Regions from separate parts of the Bacillus sp. SSR7 genome, predicted to be linked through region 4. Evidence: riboswitches for the same ligand, from Rfam matches in the RefSeq annotation. Region 4 holds a riboswitch; each other region holds the start of a gene.
What was found. A riboswitch is a leader RNA that binds a small molecule or an ion and turns the genes downstream of it on or off. The one in region 4 is predicted to bind S-adenosylmethionine.
Positions count from the first base shown of each region.

Region 1: another riboswitch for S-adenosylmethionine. It lies ahead of AC0NJG_RS25620 (ABC transporter permease); the one in region 4 lies ahead of AC0NJG_RS05270 (bifunctional homocysteine S-methyltransferase/methylenetetrahydrofolate reductase).
Region 2: another riboswitch for S-adenosylmethionine. It lies ahead of AC0NJG_RS08790 (YezD family protein); the one in region 4 lies ahead of AC0NJG_RS05270 (bifunctional homocysteine S-methyltransferase/methylenetetrahydrofolate reductase).
Region 3: another riboswitch for S-adenosylmethionine. It lies ahead of AC0NJG_RS25575 (MetQ/NlpA family ABC transporter substrate-binding protein); the one in region 4 lies ahead of AC0NJG_RS05270 (bifunctional homocysteine S-methyltransferase/methylenetetrahydrofolate reductase).

Region 1 covers NZ_JBVVXV010000020.1:24,526-28,740, forward strand. Annotated here, with positions in the region: gene AC0NJG_RS25605 (multidrug effflux MFS transporter) at 1-212, shown strand, start outside; gene AC0NJG_RS25610 (hypothetical protein) at 474-977, shown strand; gene AC0NJG_RS25615 (DUF3951 domain-containing protein) at 994-1,209, opposite strand; SAM riboswitch class I at 1,377-1,482, shown strand; gene AC0NJG_RS25620 (ABC transporter permease) at 1,619-2,536, shown strand; gene AC0NJG_RS25625 (ABC transporter permease) at 2,553-3,557, shown strand; gene AC0NJG_RS25630 (ABC transporter ATP-binding protein) at 3,514-4,215, shown strand, end outside.
Region 2 covers NZ_JBVVXV010000003.1:286,678-290,892, forward strand. Annotated here, with positions in the region: gene sat (sulfate adenylyltransferase) at 1-655, opposite strand, end outside; gene AC0NJG_RS08785 (phosphoadenylyl-sulfate reductase) at 694-1,398, opposite strand; gene AC0NJG_RS08790 (YezD family protein) at 1,485-1,628, opposite strand; SAM riboswitch class I at 1,701-1,809, opposite strand; gene lysA (diaminopimelate decarboxylase) at 1,927-3,243, opposite strand; lysine riboswitch at 3,424-3,605, opposite strand; gene AC0NJG_RS08800 (DUF3888 domain-containing protein) at 3,695-4,090, opposite strand.
Region 3 covers NZ_JBVVXV010000020.1:15,177-19,391, forward strand. Annotated here, with positions in the region: gene AC0NJG_RS25565 (methionine ABC transporter permease) at 1-353, opposite strand, end outside; gene AC0NJG_RS25570 (methionine ABC transporter ATP-binding protein) at 328-1,368, opposite strand; gene AC0NJG_RS25575 (MetQ/NlpA family ABC transporter substrate-binding protein) at 1,381-2,205, opposite strand; SAM riboswitch class I at 2,292-2,406, opposite strand; gene AC0NJG_RS25580 (NAD(P)-dependent alcohol dehydrogenase) at 2,487-3,395, opposite strand; gene AC0NJG_RS25585 (DUF6612 family protein) at 3,541-4,215, shown strand, end outside.
Region 4 covers NZ_JBVVXV010000002.1:245,693-249,907, reverse strand. Annotated here, with positions in the region: gene metH (methionine synthase) at 1-201, opposite strand, end outside; gene AC0NJG_RS05270 (bifunctional homocysteine S-methyltransferase/methylenetetrahydrofolate reductase) at 201-2,033, opposite strand; SAM riboswitch class I at 2,104-2,213, opposite strand; SAM riboswitch class I at 2,417-2,526, shown strand; gene metI (cystathionine gamma-synthase/O-acetylhomoserine thiolyase) at 2,621-3,733, shown strand; gene metC (cystathionine beta-lyase) at 3,730-4,215, shown strand, end outside.

The DNA of each region.
Region 1 (4,215 bases), on a different contig from region 4:
CAGGAACAGCATCAGCTTTATTAGGTTTATTACAGTTCATTTCAGGAGCGCTTGTTGCACCGCTAGTAGGTATTGGTGGAAGTAACACCGCATTACCGATGGGTGTTGTAATAGCTCTTTGTGAAATTGGTGCGGTACTATGCTATTTATTTATGGCTAGAAGAAGTGAAAAGCAGTTTGAACTGCAAGCAAGACAAAATTTAGAGGCTTAACAAAAAAGAACTGATTCAAAGGGAATATTTGAATCAGTTCTTTTTTCATTGCTTTGAAATATCTCATATAGTTTTGTAAGGTGATGTAGTAAAGCAGTGCAAAAGTTATTTGTATAAAGTGACGATACTGTGACAAACATGTTGGTATACATGTTACGATGTCGTCTTAAGTGTAAAAAGTAGGATGTTCTCGGTATAATAACAAGTGGAGATAAAAGAAATTATAATAAGTAGTAGCTGTAGATAAAAGGAGAAGAAGAGATGAAGAAGGTTTTGGGTATTGCCGTAATGGGAAGTATGATTCTTCTAGCAGGGTGTAATGGAAATAAAGATACGAAAGAACCGAAAGAAAAGGTAGAGCAATCTACAGAACAAACAGAAGAGATGAAAGAATACCGTGCAGTACATGAAAAATACGATTTGAAAATGAATAAAGAGATTAATAAGGCACTACAGTTATTTGAAGTGGCAAAAGAAAAGGGTGGTAAGGAAATAACGACTGCTACATATAAAGAAGATGTGCAAAAAGTAACAACGAGCATGTTAGAAGATATTGATCATATGCGAAAAGAAATTCGTGTTCCAAAGTCGAAAGAGCAAGAACATGAGGTATATGTTGGTTTCTTGAATGAATCGGAACAAGCAATGAAAAAATTACAGAAGTTAGCTAAAGAAGAAGATTCATCGTTGATTCGTGATATAGAAATTAACTTTGCAACAGCATCGACATACTATAAACGATTTCAAGCAGAAACGAAAAAATAACCTTGCCTATGCAAGGTTATTTTTTCTTCTTGCCATCTTCGTCTTCATCCTCGGATACTAATATCTTCTGTTCTTCGTGAAATTCGGAAATAGTTTGCCCGGTAATATTATCGAAAGGGGTATAAAAAGAGGTGATACTTTTCTTTTTGATGAAGAGTTTGTAGAAGCCGATGATGACAAGTATAACGATTGTTAAGGGTAATCCTATAGTAGCTAGAAGTAAGGGGGCCATCTTATAGCTACTTTCATATCTTTTTTTATTATAGGCGAAACGCGATATAGATAAATAAAAGTATTAAAAACTGATTTTTCTAAATATATCCAATTTGATTGACTTTTCGTTTTTTCAGAATTATAATTCGAAATATACAATTTGAACCAAATAATAATATAGCAATTTACTTATCCAGAGAGGTAGAGGGACTGGCCCTATGACACCTCAGCAGCGGGTTCTGTAATAGGAACACCGTGCTAATTCCAGCAAGCAAGTCTTGAAAGATAAGTGATGGGCCTTTGTTTATTAAGCCTTGATCTTATTTTTTAAGATCAAGGCTTTTTGTATTCTAAAAAGAGAAAAGGGAGTAATGGAAAAAGTACGTTCATAAAACTGAGTAAATATATGTGTTTAGGGGGTTATTAAAGTGTATGTAATTAAAAAATTATCAGTTATGGTGTTCACGCTATGGGTTATTACGACGGTGACATTTCTAATTATGCATATTATTCCGGGGGATCCATTTTCATCAGATGCAAAAATCTTTCCTGAAGAAGTGATCCAAAACATGAGAGCGAAGTATCACCTTGATGAACCGTTATGGAATCAATATGTTGCTTATTTAGACGGCGTAGTTCATTTTGATTTTGGTGAATCTGTTCAATCAACCGGGCAAGGTGTATCAGAAATTATAACAACTGGTTTTGGTCCATCAGCAATTATTGGTTTACAAGCACTTGTTATTTCATTGCTAGTCGGAATTGCTGCAGGTACATTTGCTGCTCTCTATCATGGGAAGGTAATTGATTACGGTGTAAGTTTACTTGCCATCCTCGGTATTTCTATTCCGAGTTTTATTTTAGCACCACTATTTATACAAGTATTCGCTATTCAATTCGAGCTCTTACCAGTAGCCTCTTGGGGTACATTTGAACATACGGTATTGCCATCCTTTGCATTAGCGTTAGGACCAATCGCAGTGATTACAAGATTTGTTCGCTCTAATATGATCGAAGTACTGCAGAGTGATTATATTAAGTTAGCGAGAGCGAAAGGTATACCGATTAAGAAGATTATTATAAGACATGCTCTTCGAAATGCGATTGTTCCAGTACTTACATTTGTCGGACCATTAATGGCGGGACTTTTAACAGGTACTTTCGTTATTGAAAAGATTTTTTCAATTCCTGGTCTCGGAAAATATTTTGTAGATAGTATTTTTAATCGAGATTATCCAGTGATTATGGGAACAACCATTTTTTATAGTGCACTTTTAATTGTATGTATTTTTATTACAGATATTATTCACCGTATTGTTGATCCACGTATTCGTTCTATTACGTAAGGAGGGGGATGTTTAGATGGGAGCTTATGAAATTAATGACCAGTTATTAACAAATGAAGAGAAAAAAGAATTAACAATAAATAAAGATCAGCAAAAGATTAGCCGAAAGAAAGAAGTGTTTCGTAAGTTTGTATCGAATCCAATCGCAGTTTTAGGATCAGTGACGTTATTACTCATTATTGTTTTCTCACTTGTTGGTGAAAGTTTAACGCCATTTACTGCGAGTGAACAAGTAAAAGAGGCAACAAACTTACCACCTAGTAGTGAGCATTGGTTCGGAACAGATGATTTGGGAAGAGATATATGGGCACGTACTTGGGCTGGCGGGAAAATTTCATTAACAGTTGGATTAGTGGCAGCTGCTCTTGATATAGGACTTGGTGTGCTAATCGGAGGATTTAGTGGATATGTGAGAGGGCGCAATCGCCTTGGGACATTAATTGATGAGTGGATTATACGAGGAATCGAAGTGTTATACGGTATCCCATATTTATTAATTGTTATTTTACTATTAATTGTTATGAAACCAGGTCTTTTTACCATTATCATCGCCCTTGCATTAACAGGATGGATTGGTATGGCACGTCTCGTTAGGGCGCAAGTCTTATCTTTAAAACAAAGAGAGTTTGTTATTGCAGCGGAGCGGTTAGGTACATCACATATAAAAATTATATACGGGCATTTAATTCCGAACTTAACGGGCATTATTATCGTAAATTTATCATTTACAATTCCAGCAGCTATTTTCTCAGAATCATTTTTAAGCTTTATTGGACTAGGAGTGCAATCACCGGCAGCGAGCTGGGGGACGATGACGAATGATGCACTTGGGACATTATTGAGTGGGGAATGGTGGCAGCTATTCTTCCCAGCAATCATGATTGCGCTCATTATGTTCGCGTTTAACGCAATTGGTGATGGTTTACAAGATGCAATTGATCCAAAAATCGTAAAACGGAATCGAAAGGAGAAAAAACATGGGACAGCTCTTATCTTTAGAAAACGTAACGTTAGCCGTTGAAAAAGAGAATAGTAAACAAGCAATTGTGAAGCATGTTTCCTTTTCTATTAGCGAAGGTGAAATAGTTGCACTTGTAGGAGAAAGTGGTTCAGGGAAAAGTGTTACAGCACAATCTATTATCGGCTTAAATCAAGAATCAATTCATATTGATGATGGAAATATATCTTTTGAATCAAAGGAATTAACGAATCTACAAGAATCAGAATGGAATCAAATTCGAGGGAAAGATATTTCGTTTATCTTTCAAGACCCACTTTCATCTTTAAATCCGACGATGAAGGTGGGAAGGCAAATTACAGAGGTGATTTTGCAACACGAAAAGAAATCGAAAAAAGAAGCAAAAGAAATTGCGATTAACTTGTTAAATGATTTAGGGATACATGAAGCAGAGAAACGCTTTGAACAGTACCCACATCAATTAAGCGGAGGCATGAGGCAACGTATTTGTTTAGCAATCGCATTTGTTTGCCACCCAAAACTCGTTATTGCGGATGAACCTACGACAGCATTAGATGTAACAATTCAAAAGCAAATTATGGAGTTATTAAAGGAAAGAAAGGAAAAGCAAAATACGAGTATTTTACTAATTACGCACGATTTAGCACTTGTACGTGAAGTAGCGGATCGAGTAGTTGTGATGTATGGGGGACGTGTTGTT
Region 2 (4,215 bases), on a different contig from region 4:
CATCCGACTTCGTTTCCCCAACGAGCGGATTTAAAAAGAGGCCATCTACAATTTCAAGAGCAGATTTTTGAATATATTCATGGGCACGATGTACCGGATTTCTCGTTTGGAATCCAACTACTGTTTTCCAACCACGTTTTTTAAATTCTTCTCTCGTTTCAATTGGATCTAAATGATAAGAAGGAAACAGATTATTTTCAAAACGTTTCGTAAGAACAATAGCTCCTCCGATGTAAACGTTCGGTCTTTCGTATAATTTTTTCACTCCAGGATGAGCCTCATCCGTCGTTTTATACACTAGTAACGCTTCTTTTTCCTTATCAGGCACAAAAATATCTTCTATTTGAATAACACCATATACATTTCCACCGTTAACAAGTTTTACTTCCTCTCCAACTTTTAGCGTCTCTGCTACTTCTTCTGTTACTGGTAATGTAATTGGTATACTCCAAACGCTCCCATTAGCTAAACGAAGCGTTTCTACAACCGAATCATAATCTTTCTTTCCTAAAAAACCAGTAAGCGGGCTATATCCTCCTGTCGCTAATAGTTCTAAATCACTTAACGCAATGTTATCTAGCCCAATTTCTTTTTTAATTTGTGATACGTCGTATGTCTCGTCTATTCGATTTATTAATTCGTTTCTTGTACTCATTTTCTATACCCTCTCTTAGCTTTATTTTCAAATTCATCTTATTGGTAATGAAGACCACATTCAGTTTTCACTTTCCCAGCCCATCTACCATCTCTCGAATCGCCACCCTCTCCTACAGGCAACGTACACTTCTCACACCCAATACTTGGATATCCAATGTCATGTAATGGGTTATAAGGCAAGCTATGTTTGTATACATATCTCCATACTTCTTTCCACGTCCAATGAATGAGCGGACAAACTTTAATAGATTGAAAGCGATGATCTAGATTTATAAACTTTGTATGCTTACGGGTTTCTGATTGTTCCCTTCTCAATCCCGATATCCACGCTTTTTCATTCGCTAATGATGCTTCTAAAGGTAAAATTTTTCTAATCTTACAACAGAGATTGGGATTGCTTTCCCATAGCTTGTCACCATGCGCTTTGGCTTGTTCATCAAGTGTAAGTTCTGGCTGTTTTTCTATAATATTCAATAAAGGAAATCGTTCCCGCACTTTTTGAATTAATTCATACGTTTCTTGAAAATGTACGTTTGTATCCAAAAATACAACTTTAGCAGATGGATTTACTTGGTTAATAAGATGCAGCAGTACCATCCCTTCCACTCCGAAGCTACATGCGTATACAATTTCACTTTTATATTCTTTATAAGCCCAACTTAATACAGATAATGCGCCTTTCGTTTCATCTTCTTCTGAAAATGAAACATCATTTTCTTCCCACGTTTCATACGTCAACATGTTTTTTCCCCCTGTAAAAGCAAAAAGACGGTTTTAACCTAATGAAATAGGTTAAAACCGCCTCTAGTTTTTCTAGTCAGCGCTTTTTACTTTAAACGTACTTTTTCACTTTTCTCTAATTGAATGACTTTTCCATCTTGCACAACAATTGTAATTGAACCATATTTCATATCAGCAAGCATCGCTTCAATTTTCTCAGATACTTCCTCAAAATGTTCCCGTACGCTCACGCGAACAGCCCCCCTTTTTATTCATAAAAAAAATCTTTCCCATTTCGAAAAGACTGTTCGGTAATATATTTTACCTTATCTTTCAAAATGGATTCCATTTTGCTGGATTTAGCACCTTGCTTTCTATAAGCAGGTTGCCGAGCTTCGCCGGGCCAGTTCTCTCCGCTTCTCTTGATAAGCTTTGTATTTGTATTTTATCACAATTCTGATTTTTTTCAATCCTAGTTTTCCGATATATTTTAATTACTTTATTTTATAAAAAAGGAATTGCCCATCCGAACAACTCCTTTTTCCTCATTTAAACAAGTTCTTTTATACGTATGCGATCGTTCCCAATAATATTTTCATATGTTTCGCGCTCTACAACAATTTGTGATGTACCACCTTTCGCGAAGACGACAGCTGGTCTACGAATCCGATTATAATTATTCGCCATTGAGTACCCGTATGCCCCTGTACACGAAATTGCTAGTAAATCCGCAGAAGCAACTTTCGGTAGAGTAATATCCCAAATTAACATATCCCCACTCTCACAGCACTTCCCTGCAATCGAAACAACTTCCTCGTTCTCATCATTCCCTCGATTCGCTAACATCGCTTCATAACGAGCGTTATATAAAGCAGGTCTTAAATTATCAGTCATCCCACCATCCACTGACACATATTTCCGAATACCAGGAATGTCTTTCACAGATCCGACTGTATAAAGTGTCGTTCCAGCATCACCTACAATGCTACGACCTGGTTCAACCCATATTTCTGGTAGTGGATATTCACATACTGTAAATTGTTCTCTCACCGCACTTGTTACAGCTCGCACATATGTCTCAAGAGTTAATGGTGTATCGGACTCTGTGTAGCGTATTCCGAATCCTCCCCCTACATTTAGCACTTTTACTACATAATTTGTTCGCTCTCTCACTTTTTTTAAAAATTGATGAAGAACTTCAATCGCTCGCACAAAGCCGGCTGTTTCAAATATTTGTGATCCGATATGTGAATGAATTCCTAACACGTTATAATTTGATTTTTGTAAAGCAAGCTCAATTGCCTGCATCGCTTGACCATTTGACACGCCAAATCCAAATTTTGAATCATCTTGACCTGTTGTAATATATTCATGTGTGTGCGCCTCTACTCCGGGCGTTACACGAATTAATATGTTCACAAATTTCCCATGTTGCACTGCTAAATCATGCAAAATTTCTAATTCTAAAAAATTATCTACGACAAAACAACCAATATTTGCCTGAAGAGCCATCACAATTTCTTCATCTGTTTTATTATTGCCGTGAAAATGAATGCGCGATGCCGGAAATCCTGCTTGAAGCGCAGTATATAATTCTCCTCCAGAAACAACATCTAATGACATATTCTCTTCACGAGCTACTCGGCACATCTCCATGCACAAGAACGCCTTGCTTGCATATGCTACTTGATAAGAGAAACCACTTTCTTTAAAAGCACGATGAAACGCGCGGCACTTTCCTCGAATTGACTCTTCATCGTATACATAAAGTGGTGTTCCGTATTGTTTTGCTAGCTGCGTCGTGTCGCACCCTCCAATTTCTAAGTGTCCTTGCCCATTTATTCGGCTTGTGCCGTGTAAATACATTTGAATTCCTCCCTTATTTCCTCTAAAACTCATAACCCCAATCTTCTATTCATTGCAGCACGCTTTTAGATAGACAAAAAACGCGCGGAACAATGTTCACACGCGTTTCTTATTAGGAAAAATATATATTGAAAAAATAAACGAGTTGTTATCTCCTCAAAATAAGAAACCGCATCAACATCTCCAAATAGCTCTCCATAAAATAAATCTTATGACAGTACTACATTTATTCAATGCAGTCCCAATATATGAATAAGATGGTTATTCTTATATTTCGGCAATAGTCCCTTTCAACCTATGATCACAGATTCCATTAAATCTCCCATAGCTTACTCTTTCCTATCGCGGCCTCTACCTTTGAGAGTAGATGAGGTAAGTCTATTTAATTTTCAAACATCTAATTGTTGCTATTAACAATACCAAAGGATCATTTTATTTGTCAAACAATTTTTTATATTGCTTTTTTACAGTTTAGTTTCGTATCGTTTGGTAAGCGCTTTACTGAAACCTTTGTCACTTCCCATTCGCCTTCTTCGTTATTAAATGTAATCGTTACCTTCTCAAAGGGTGGCGCAATTTTCCCGGCAACACGTTCATACTTTGTCACTTCAATACTTGCTTGAAATAAATATGTACCACTATACACTTTTTTTAAACTAATAATTTTAGGACATTGATAAGGCTTCAAGCTCCCATATTGTTTTTCAATTGCTTTATTTATTTTCGGGAATAACACAGAATAAAGGGCATCTTCCATAAGAGGTGCATCATATTGAGCTACCGACACACTTGGTGAAGCAAAAAGTATAACACTACTGCATACTATAAAATATAATAATTTTCGCATTATAACCTCCGTATTGTTACACGATTCTTTCCGCGCACGATAATAATCATACATAGAAACTCCATTTTATTGTCTCCTACTGCCCTTTTTCTACTCAATTGTTATAAAAAAGTCCACAACTCTCT
Region 3 (4,215 bases), on a different contig from region 4:
AGTAAAGCTGTCTCCATTAAACGTGCGATATAAGGAGCAGTGAAGACGACAAGCGGTACGATAACACCTTGCACGCCAATGGATGTTCCCATTAGAAACTTTGTAAAAGGTAAAATGAAGAATAATAGAATGATAAATGGAAGAGAGCGAATGATATTAATAATTGTATTAAGAATAGGATAGATGATTTTATTTTCATGCTGTCCACCAGGTCTTGTTAAAACAAGCGTGACACCAAGTGGCAGTGCAATAAGGATCGAGATGAGTAATGAAATAGATGTCATTTGAAAAGTTTGAATGGTTGCTTCCCATATGACTTTACCCCATTCATCCAAAAAGGACTTGTTTCCCATAATCTGTTCTACCTCCTTCTATGATGATTCCTTGCTCTTGTAAAAATGATAAAGCACGGTTGATTTCATTTTGTTTCCCTTGCATATGAATGACAAGTTTCCCGTATGCTTCATGTTTTAATTGAGTAATATTACCGGATAAAATATTTGGATATACTTGGAATCGTTTTGTAGCAACAGCTAACGCTGGTTCACCAGAAGAAGTTCCTATAAATGAAAGTGTTACGATTTCTCCGGTTCTTTGTAGTTCTTTTTGTACTTCGGCTGGGATTTTCGCTGCAAATGCACTATTTACGAATTTCTTTGTTGTTACATGCTGTGGATTTGTGAATATCTCTTTCACGGTGCCACTTTCAACTACTGCTCCATGTTCCATAACAGCAACTCGGTCACATATACGCTGGATAACGTTCATTTCATGTGTAATGAGTAAAATTGTAATTCCGATTTCTTCATTGATTTTTAATAGTAAATCAAGAATAGAGTCAGTTGTTTCTGGATCTAAAGCGCTCGTTGCTTCATCACTTAATAACACTTCCGGTTCGTGTGATAGTGCACGAGCGATGGCCACACGTTGTTTCTGACCACCAGAAAGTTCACTCGGATAGGCGTCTTTTCGATTAAAAAGGTCGACAATACGTAAATACTTTTCTACTCTTTTTGCAATTTCTACTTTTGGAATGCCAGCAAGGCGTAACGGCAATGCGATATTTTCATAAACGGTAACAGTTTTAAGTAAGTTGAACCCTTGAAATATCATTCCGATTTTTTGTCGCGCTTTTGCTAGTTCTTTTGTAGACAGTGTTGTTAAATCTTGCTCGTTTACAATGATATTTCCTGTCGTTGGTTTTTCTAATAAATTTACACAGCGAATTAATGTACTTTTGCCAGCACCACTATATCCAATGATTCCAAATACTTCGCCCTTTTTTACTTGAAGAGAAGTAGACTTAAGAGCTTCCACATTCCCCTTTTTTGTTGTAAATACTTTGGATACATTTTTTAATTCAATCATTATCGTCAGCTCCTACCAAGACGGTAAAACAGAACCATCAAATTTTTTCTCGATAAATTCTTTTACTTCTTTAGATTGATAAGCTTTCTTTAATTTATTTACAACAGCATCATCTTTATTTTCAGTACGAACAACGACCCAGTTCACATATGGTGAATCTTTTCCTTCACGGAAGATAGAATCTTTCGCAGGGCTTAATTTTGCACCTAATGCAAAGTTTGTATTAATGGCAGCTGCTTTTACTTCACTTAGTTGTGTTGGTAATTGAGATGCCTCTAATTCAACGATCTTTAAATTTTTTGGATTTTCAATTACATCTTTTGCAGTCGCTTTTGCAGTCGCTTTTTCTGTAGCTTTTGGATCCACTTTTAAAACTCCTGCTTTTTCAAATAGTTTTAAAGCTCGAAGTTCATTCGTTGGGTCATTCGGTACAGCAATTGCATCGCCCTCTTTTAATTCTTTTACATCCTTTAAGCTTTTTGAATATACGCCCATAGGGAATGTTACTGTTGAAAATACTTCGGTTAATTTCATATTACGTTCCGCTTTAAATACGTCTAAATATGATTTTGTTTGATAGCTATTTACATCAAGGCTTTTTTCATCGAGGGATACGTTCGGTGCTACATAATCATTAAATACTTTTATATCGATTTCGAGACCGTCTTTCGCTGCTACTTCTTTTACCTTTTCAAAAATTTGTTCATGCGGCCCTCCTGTTACACCGACAGTAATCTTTTTCTCATCTAACGCTTTTACTTCTTTATCTGAACTCCCGCTACATGCGCTTAATAATAATACAGCCCCACTTACAATGCTTAATAATACTTTCTTCATCTATAATTCCCCCTTAAATATACGTTCCAAAATAAAAAGCACCTCTCAAAAATAAGAGAGGTGCCGAATAGACAAAATAGATTCCTCTCTTATCTTTCAAAACGAGAACTCGTTTTGCAGGAATTAGCACCTTAGCTTATACGTTATAAGCTCGGTTGCCGGGCATCATCGGGCCAGTCCCTCCGCCACTCTTGATAAGAGTATGTGTATGTAGTTTTTTAATATGGTACTAATAGTAAATCTTACAAAAAGAATTGTCAACGTTATTTTCTGAATATATTTTATTTTAAGGTAATCGAAACGTTCCCCTTTTTATGCCCGTTTTCTACATACATATGGGCTTCAGCAATCTCTTCTAACCGGTAAGTTCTATCAATAACAGGCTTTAAATTTTCTGTTTCAGTTAGTTTTTTTAGTAGAAACATATCTTCTTTACTTACTTTTGCCATCATTCCATTAACAGATACATATATTCCATTAGGTGTTAATACTTGTTTACAAAGGGATTTTTTATATTTTCCAACTGCATCAAATATAACATCATAGTATTCCCCCCGCTTAGTAAAATCTTCTTTCGTATAATCGATTACTTTGTCAGCCCCTAAAGATTGCACGAGTTCAAAATTTGAATTACTACAAACAGCCGTAACGGTCGTACCAAAATATTTAGCGAGTTGTATGGCAGCTGTTCCTACTGATCCAGAGGCGCCATATATGAGAACTTGTTGCCCCTTTTTTATCCGGCCTTTTCTCAGAAAATGCAACGCTGAAGTTCCACCAAAAGGAATAACTGCCGCTTCTTCATACGTTACATTGGTAGGTTTTAATGTTATTAATCCACTTTCATGCACGCATGTGTATTCGGCATAACCACCAAGATTGAGTTCTGTTAATGCAAAAATTTGATCCCCTTTTTTAAATTGAGTTACATCTGTCCCGATATCCTCTATCTCTCCTGCTAATTCTACGCCAAGTATAGGGTTTCTCGGTTTTCTAAGTCCTAATATAAGTCGCATAGGAATCCAAAATAATAGAGGGCTATTAAATCCGCGTATTCTACAATCTCCAGTCGATACACTTGTTGCGTGAATTTTAACTAATACTTCGTTCTTTTTAGGTATAGGTTTCTCTATATTTTGAAGCTGAAGAACGTTAGGTGGTCCATACTGTGTGCAAATGATCGCCTTCATAATGTCCTCCTGAAATGAGTTGTCGTTATTTACATCATATTTAAGATCTTTATTAAACATGTCGCTATATAGCGAGTATAGATTAAAAATTATATAGATTTCATAGGAAAAGAGGTGATATTATTTTGGGAAAGGGGGCAACAGTATGAAAAAAATTATTTTTGTTTCAAGTTTAGTACTTGCAATCAGTCTAGGGGTAGGGTGTAGTAATGAGAAAACAGCAAAGACGGATGAGCCGAAAAAAGAATCCGTTCAAAAAGAAAAGGAATTAACGGCGAAAGATGTTTTCAAGAAAACGAATGAAGCTTTTAAAAATGAAGAACATGTAACGATGACATATGGTGTAGGGGTAAAAGCTGAGGGAACAGAGATGGATATATTAAAGGCTAAGATGCAATTAGAGCCAAAGACAAAGAATTCTCGTTCTGAAATGAATATTTCCGGTACAGATGTTGTAGTGTATACTGTGGATGGTAAAGTTGCTGGTGAGGTAAAAAACCCTAATACAGGAGAAGTTATAACCGTACCAGAGGAGCAATTAAACGCTGGTGGAATGAAAGCGACTCAAGATATTATAGATAAATTAGAAGTACCGGAAGTAGTTTTAGATAAAATGAAGCTGGAGAAAAGCGGAGATAAATATAAACTGAAATTTACATTAAAAGGGCAAGAAACAGAAAGTATGTTAACTAGCATGGATGAAACGCAGAAAAAAATGTTACAAGCACAAAATGCGAAGATAGAAGAAGTGGATGCAGAATATATCATTACAAAAGATTTTAAATATGAATCAGCAAAGATAGACATGATTATGAGTAGT
Region 4 (4,215 bases):
AATATCCGCTCCAGCTTCAATATAAGCTTTATGAATCTTTAAAATAACATCTGGTCTTGTTTCTACTAAATACTCATTACAACCTTCGTACTCCTCTCCTCCGAAATCTTCCGCAGTTAAGTCCTCTTGCTGGATCATCGTTCCCATTGCACCATCTAATATTAAGATGTTATTTTGTAATTTTTCTTCTATACATTTCATCAATTAATACCTTCTTTCACTTCTTGCTTTTCTCTCACATATTTAACAAGATGTTCTGTAATTTCATATTTTAGAAATGGTGTAATAAGATAAATGCCGTTAAAATATTTCATCGCCGCATCAATTAGTTCTTGTGAAATGCGAACTCCTTCCTCAATTGCTGCCTCTTTCGTTTCATGCCCATCCATTCTCTCCCTTACTACGTCAGGCAGCGTAATGCCTGGCACCTCAAAATGAAGGAAATCTGCATTCCGTTTACTTATTAATGGCATAATCCCAATAAAAATAGGCTGTTCCAAATGCTTTGTCGCCTCATACACTTCTTCAATTAACGCGATATCGTAAATTGGCTGCGTTAAGAAGTATTCCGCTCCAGCATCTATTTTCCGTTCCATTCGCTTAACCGCTGCTTTTAAATGTCTTACATGCGGGTTAAATGCACCGCCCACAGAAAACCTTGTTGCCGGTCCAATGGATTTCCCTAAAATAGAGCGCCCATCATTCATTTCTTTAATCATTTTAATGAGCTCAATAGAGGATAAATCATATACAGAAGTGGCACCTGGAAAATCACCAACACGCGCTGGATCTCCAGTTAAAGCTAACACTTCTTCCATACCTAATGCTGATAGACCTAGTAAGTGAGATTGTAGTCCGATGACGTTATGGTCTCTACATGTTAAGTGCGTCAATACCGGAATATCATGCTTCGTTAATAATGCTCCCATTGCCATATTCGAGATACGAGGCGATGCTAATGAATTATCTGCTAGTGTAATAGCATCTGCTCCAGCTCTTTTCAATGCTCTTGCGCCTTCAAAAAATCGCTGCGTATCTAACGTTTTTGGTGGATCTAATTCCACTACGACTGTCGTTTGTTTTTTTGCTTTCTCTGCTAAAGTGACATGAGCTTTTGAACGTTTCTCATGTGTATGAACTACTTTTGGTCTTTGAACCGTATCCTTTTCTATTACAGGCGTAACATTTAAAGTAGCACGTTTCATACTTTCAATATGTTCTGGAGTCGTGCCACAGCAACCACCCAATAACCGAATACCTTGCTCAATAAATTTCGGTGTCATCGCTTCGAAATAAGCTGGACTTCCCTCATATACGTAGCGTCCCTCCACATAATTTGGGAGACCTGCATTTGGATATGCTGACAAGTAACCATTTTTCGGAATCGATATCATTTTAAAAGCTTCCGTCATATGAAGTGGCCCTAGTTGGCAGTTCAATCCAACAACATTTGCACCGTAATCTAAAAGCTGTTTTAATATTTCATTTACATCATTTCCATTTTGAGTCGTACCCGCCTCATGTAACGCCAATTGCGCTACAATTGGAATATTCGTTTCTTTTCGTAACACCTGAACAGCATGAAGTAATTCAAACTCATCATAAAAAGTCTCTAATAGCAGTCCATCAACCTGTTCTTCTAATAATGCACTTGCCTGTTCCAGTAACATAAATTCTCGCTCCATATCAGTTGTCGTAACCGCCCCGATATGTTTCATACCACCAATTGTGCCTAAAATTGCATTTCTGTCTGTAACAGATGCTTTCGCCAGTTTTACTGCCGCTCTATTAATTTTAGTAACTTGATTTTCTAATCCATACATACGTAATTTCGCTTCATTTGCTCCGTACGTATTTGTTTGAATCACATCTGCCCCAGCCGCTACATATTGCTTATGAATCGATATAATTAAATCTGGATCAGATATATTCAATTCTTCAAAACTACTTTGCAAACCATGTGAATGTAATAACGTCCCAACCGCACCATCACCTATTACAATTCCTTTTGATAATAAATCTAGCAATTTCACAAATCTCCCTCATTTCTATCAATATAAAAACCCCCTCTTCACTTTGAAGAGGGGGACATAATCGATCCTCCTCTTATTATGCAAAACATTCGTTTTGCAGGTATTAGCACCGTTTCAAACATTTCGTTTGAAGGTTGCCGGGTTTCACAGGGCCTTTCCCTCCACCGCTCTCAATAAGAGTTTGTCTTTATTATTTTATTTATGTAGCTAAAAGGAAATGCGTTCCCCTTTTAACAATGTTTGTTAATTTTTTTATAAATTTAGCACGCACAAATACAAAAGTCAATGACACTTGCGGAAAAATAAAAATTATTTAAAATAAAGTTGCAATTCAATTATCTTTTGTTGTAAAGTTAAAACCATAATAAAATTTCATACGAACATTCTTATCTAGAGAGGTAGAGGGACTGGCCCTATGACGCCTCAGCAACCATTAACATTTGTTAATAAGGTGCTAATTCCAGCAAATTGTGAAAGATTTGACAGATGAGAAGAAGACTCTATTCAAACCGAAAGCCTTCTTCTTAGAAGGCTTTTTTTATTTTATATTCAATTAATGGTTCAATTTAAAAAGGAGGAATTTTCACATGTCAACTATCGAAACAAAACTAGCGCAAATCGGAAACCGGAGTGAAACTACAACAGGAACTGTTAATCCACCTGTTTATTTTTCAACTGCTTATCGTCACGAAGGAATTGGTAAATCTACTGGATTTGATTATTCACGAACTGGAAATCCAACGCGCGGCCTATTAGAACAGGCAATCGCAGACTTAGAATGCGGCGAACAAGGTTATGCCTGTAGTTCAGGGATGGCAGCCGTTCTTCTTGTTCTTTCCCTATTCCGCTCTGGGGACGAACTTATTGTTTCCGAAGATTTATACGGTGGCACTTATCGATTATTTTCTGAGCACGAAAAAAAGTGGAATGTTCGATGTAGATACGTAAATACACAATCTATTAAACAAATTGAGCAAGCCATCACAACGAAAACGAAGGCTATTTTCATAGAAACCCCAACTAATCCATTAATGCAAGTTACCGATATTGCCGCTGTCGCAACTGTAGCGAAAAGACACGGACTACTTCTTATTGTAGACAACACATTCTACACGCCTTATATACAACAGCCATTAACAGAAGGTGCCGATATCGTACTTCATAGCGCAACGAAATATTTAGGTGGTCATAACGATGTACTAAGCGGACTTGTCGTTGCAAAAGGAAAGGAACTTTGTGAGGAAATCGCTCATTATCACAATGCCTCTGGTGCGGTCTTAAGTCCATTTGACTCATGGCTATTGATTCGTGGTATGAAAACGCTAGCGCTTCGCATGAGACAACATGAAGAAAATGCAAAAGCAGTTGTTGCTTATTTAAATGATGAGGACGGGGTGACAGATGTATTTTATCCTGGAAGAGGCGGCATGATCTCATTTCGTCTGAAAGATGAAACATGGATTAATCCATTCTTACAATCTTTATCCTTAATTACATTTGCTGAAAGTCTCGGTGGTGTTGAAAGTTTAATGACATATCCAGCAACGCAAACACACGCTGATATTCCAGAAGAAATTAGAACAGCAAACGGTGTATGTAATCGTCTTCTTCGATTTTCCGTTGGCATTGAAAATAGTAACGATTTAATTCAAGACTTACAGCAAGCCGTTAAACTTGTAAAAGAAGGTGTAAGAATATGAATTATTCTATAGATACACTCTTACTGCACAACCAATATAAACATGACTCGCAAACAGGAGCTGTTAACGTTCCCATCTATAACACATCAACATTTCACCAATTTGATGTAGATACGTTCGGGAAATATGACTATAGCAGGTCAGGCAATCCAACTCGTGAAGCTCTTGAAGACATCATTGCTTTATTAGAAGGCGGAACAAAAGGATTTGCCTTCGCATCAGGAATTGCAGCGATTTCTACTGCATTCCTCCTCCTTTCACAAGGTGATCACGTACTCATTTCAGAAGACGTATACGGAGGGACTTATCGAATGATAACTGAAGTTCTCTCCCGTTACGGTGTTTCACATACATTTGTTGATATGACCAATTTAGAAGAAATAAAGCAAAACATTAAGCCAAATACAAAACTCTTTTATGTAGAAACACCTTCCAATCCACTTTTAAAAGTGACAGATATTCGTGCTGTTTCTAAACTTGCA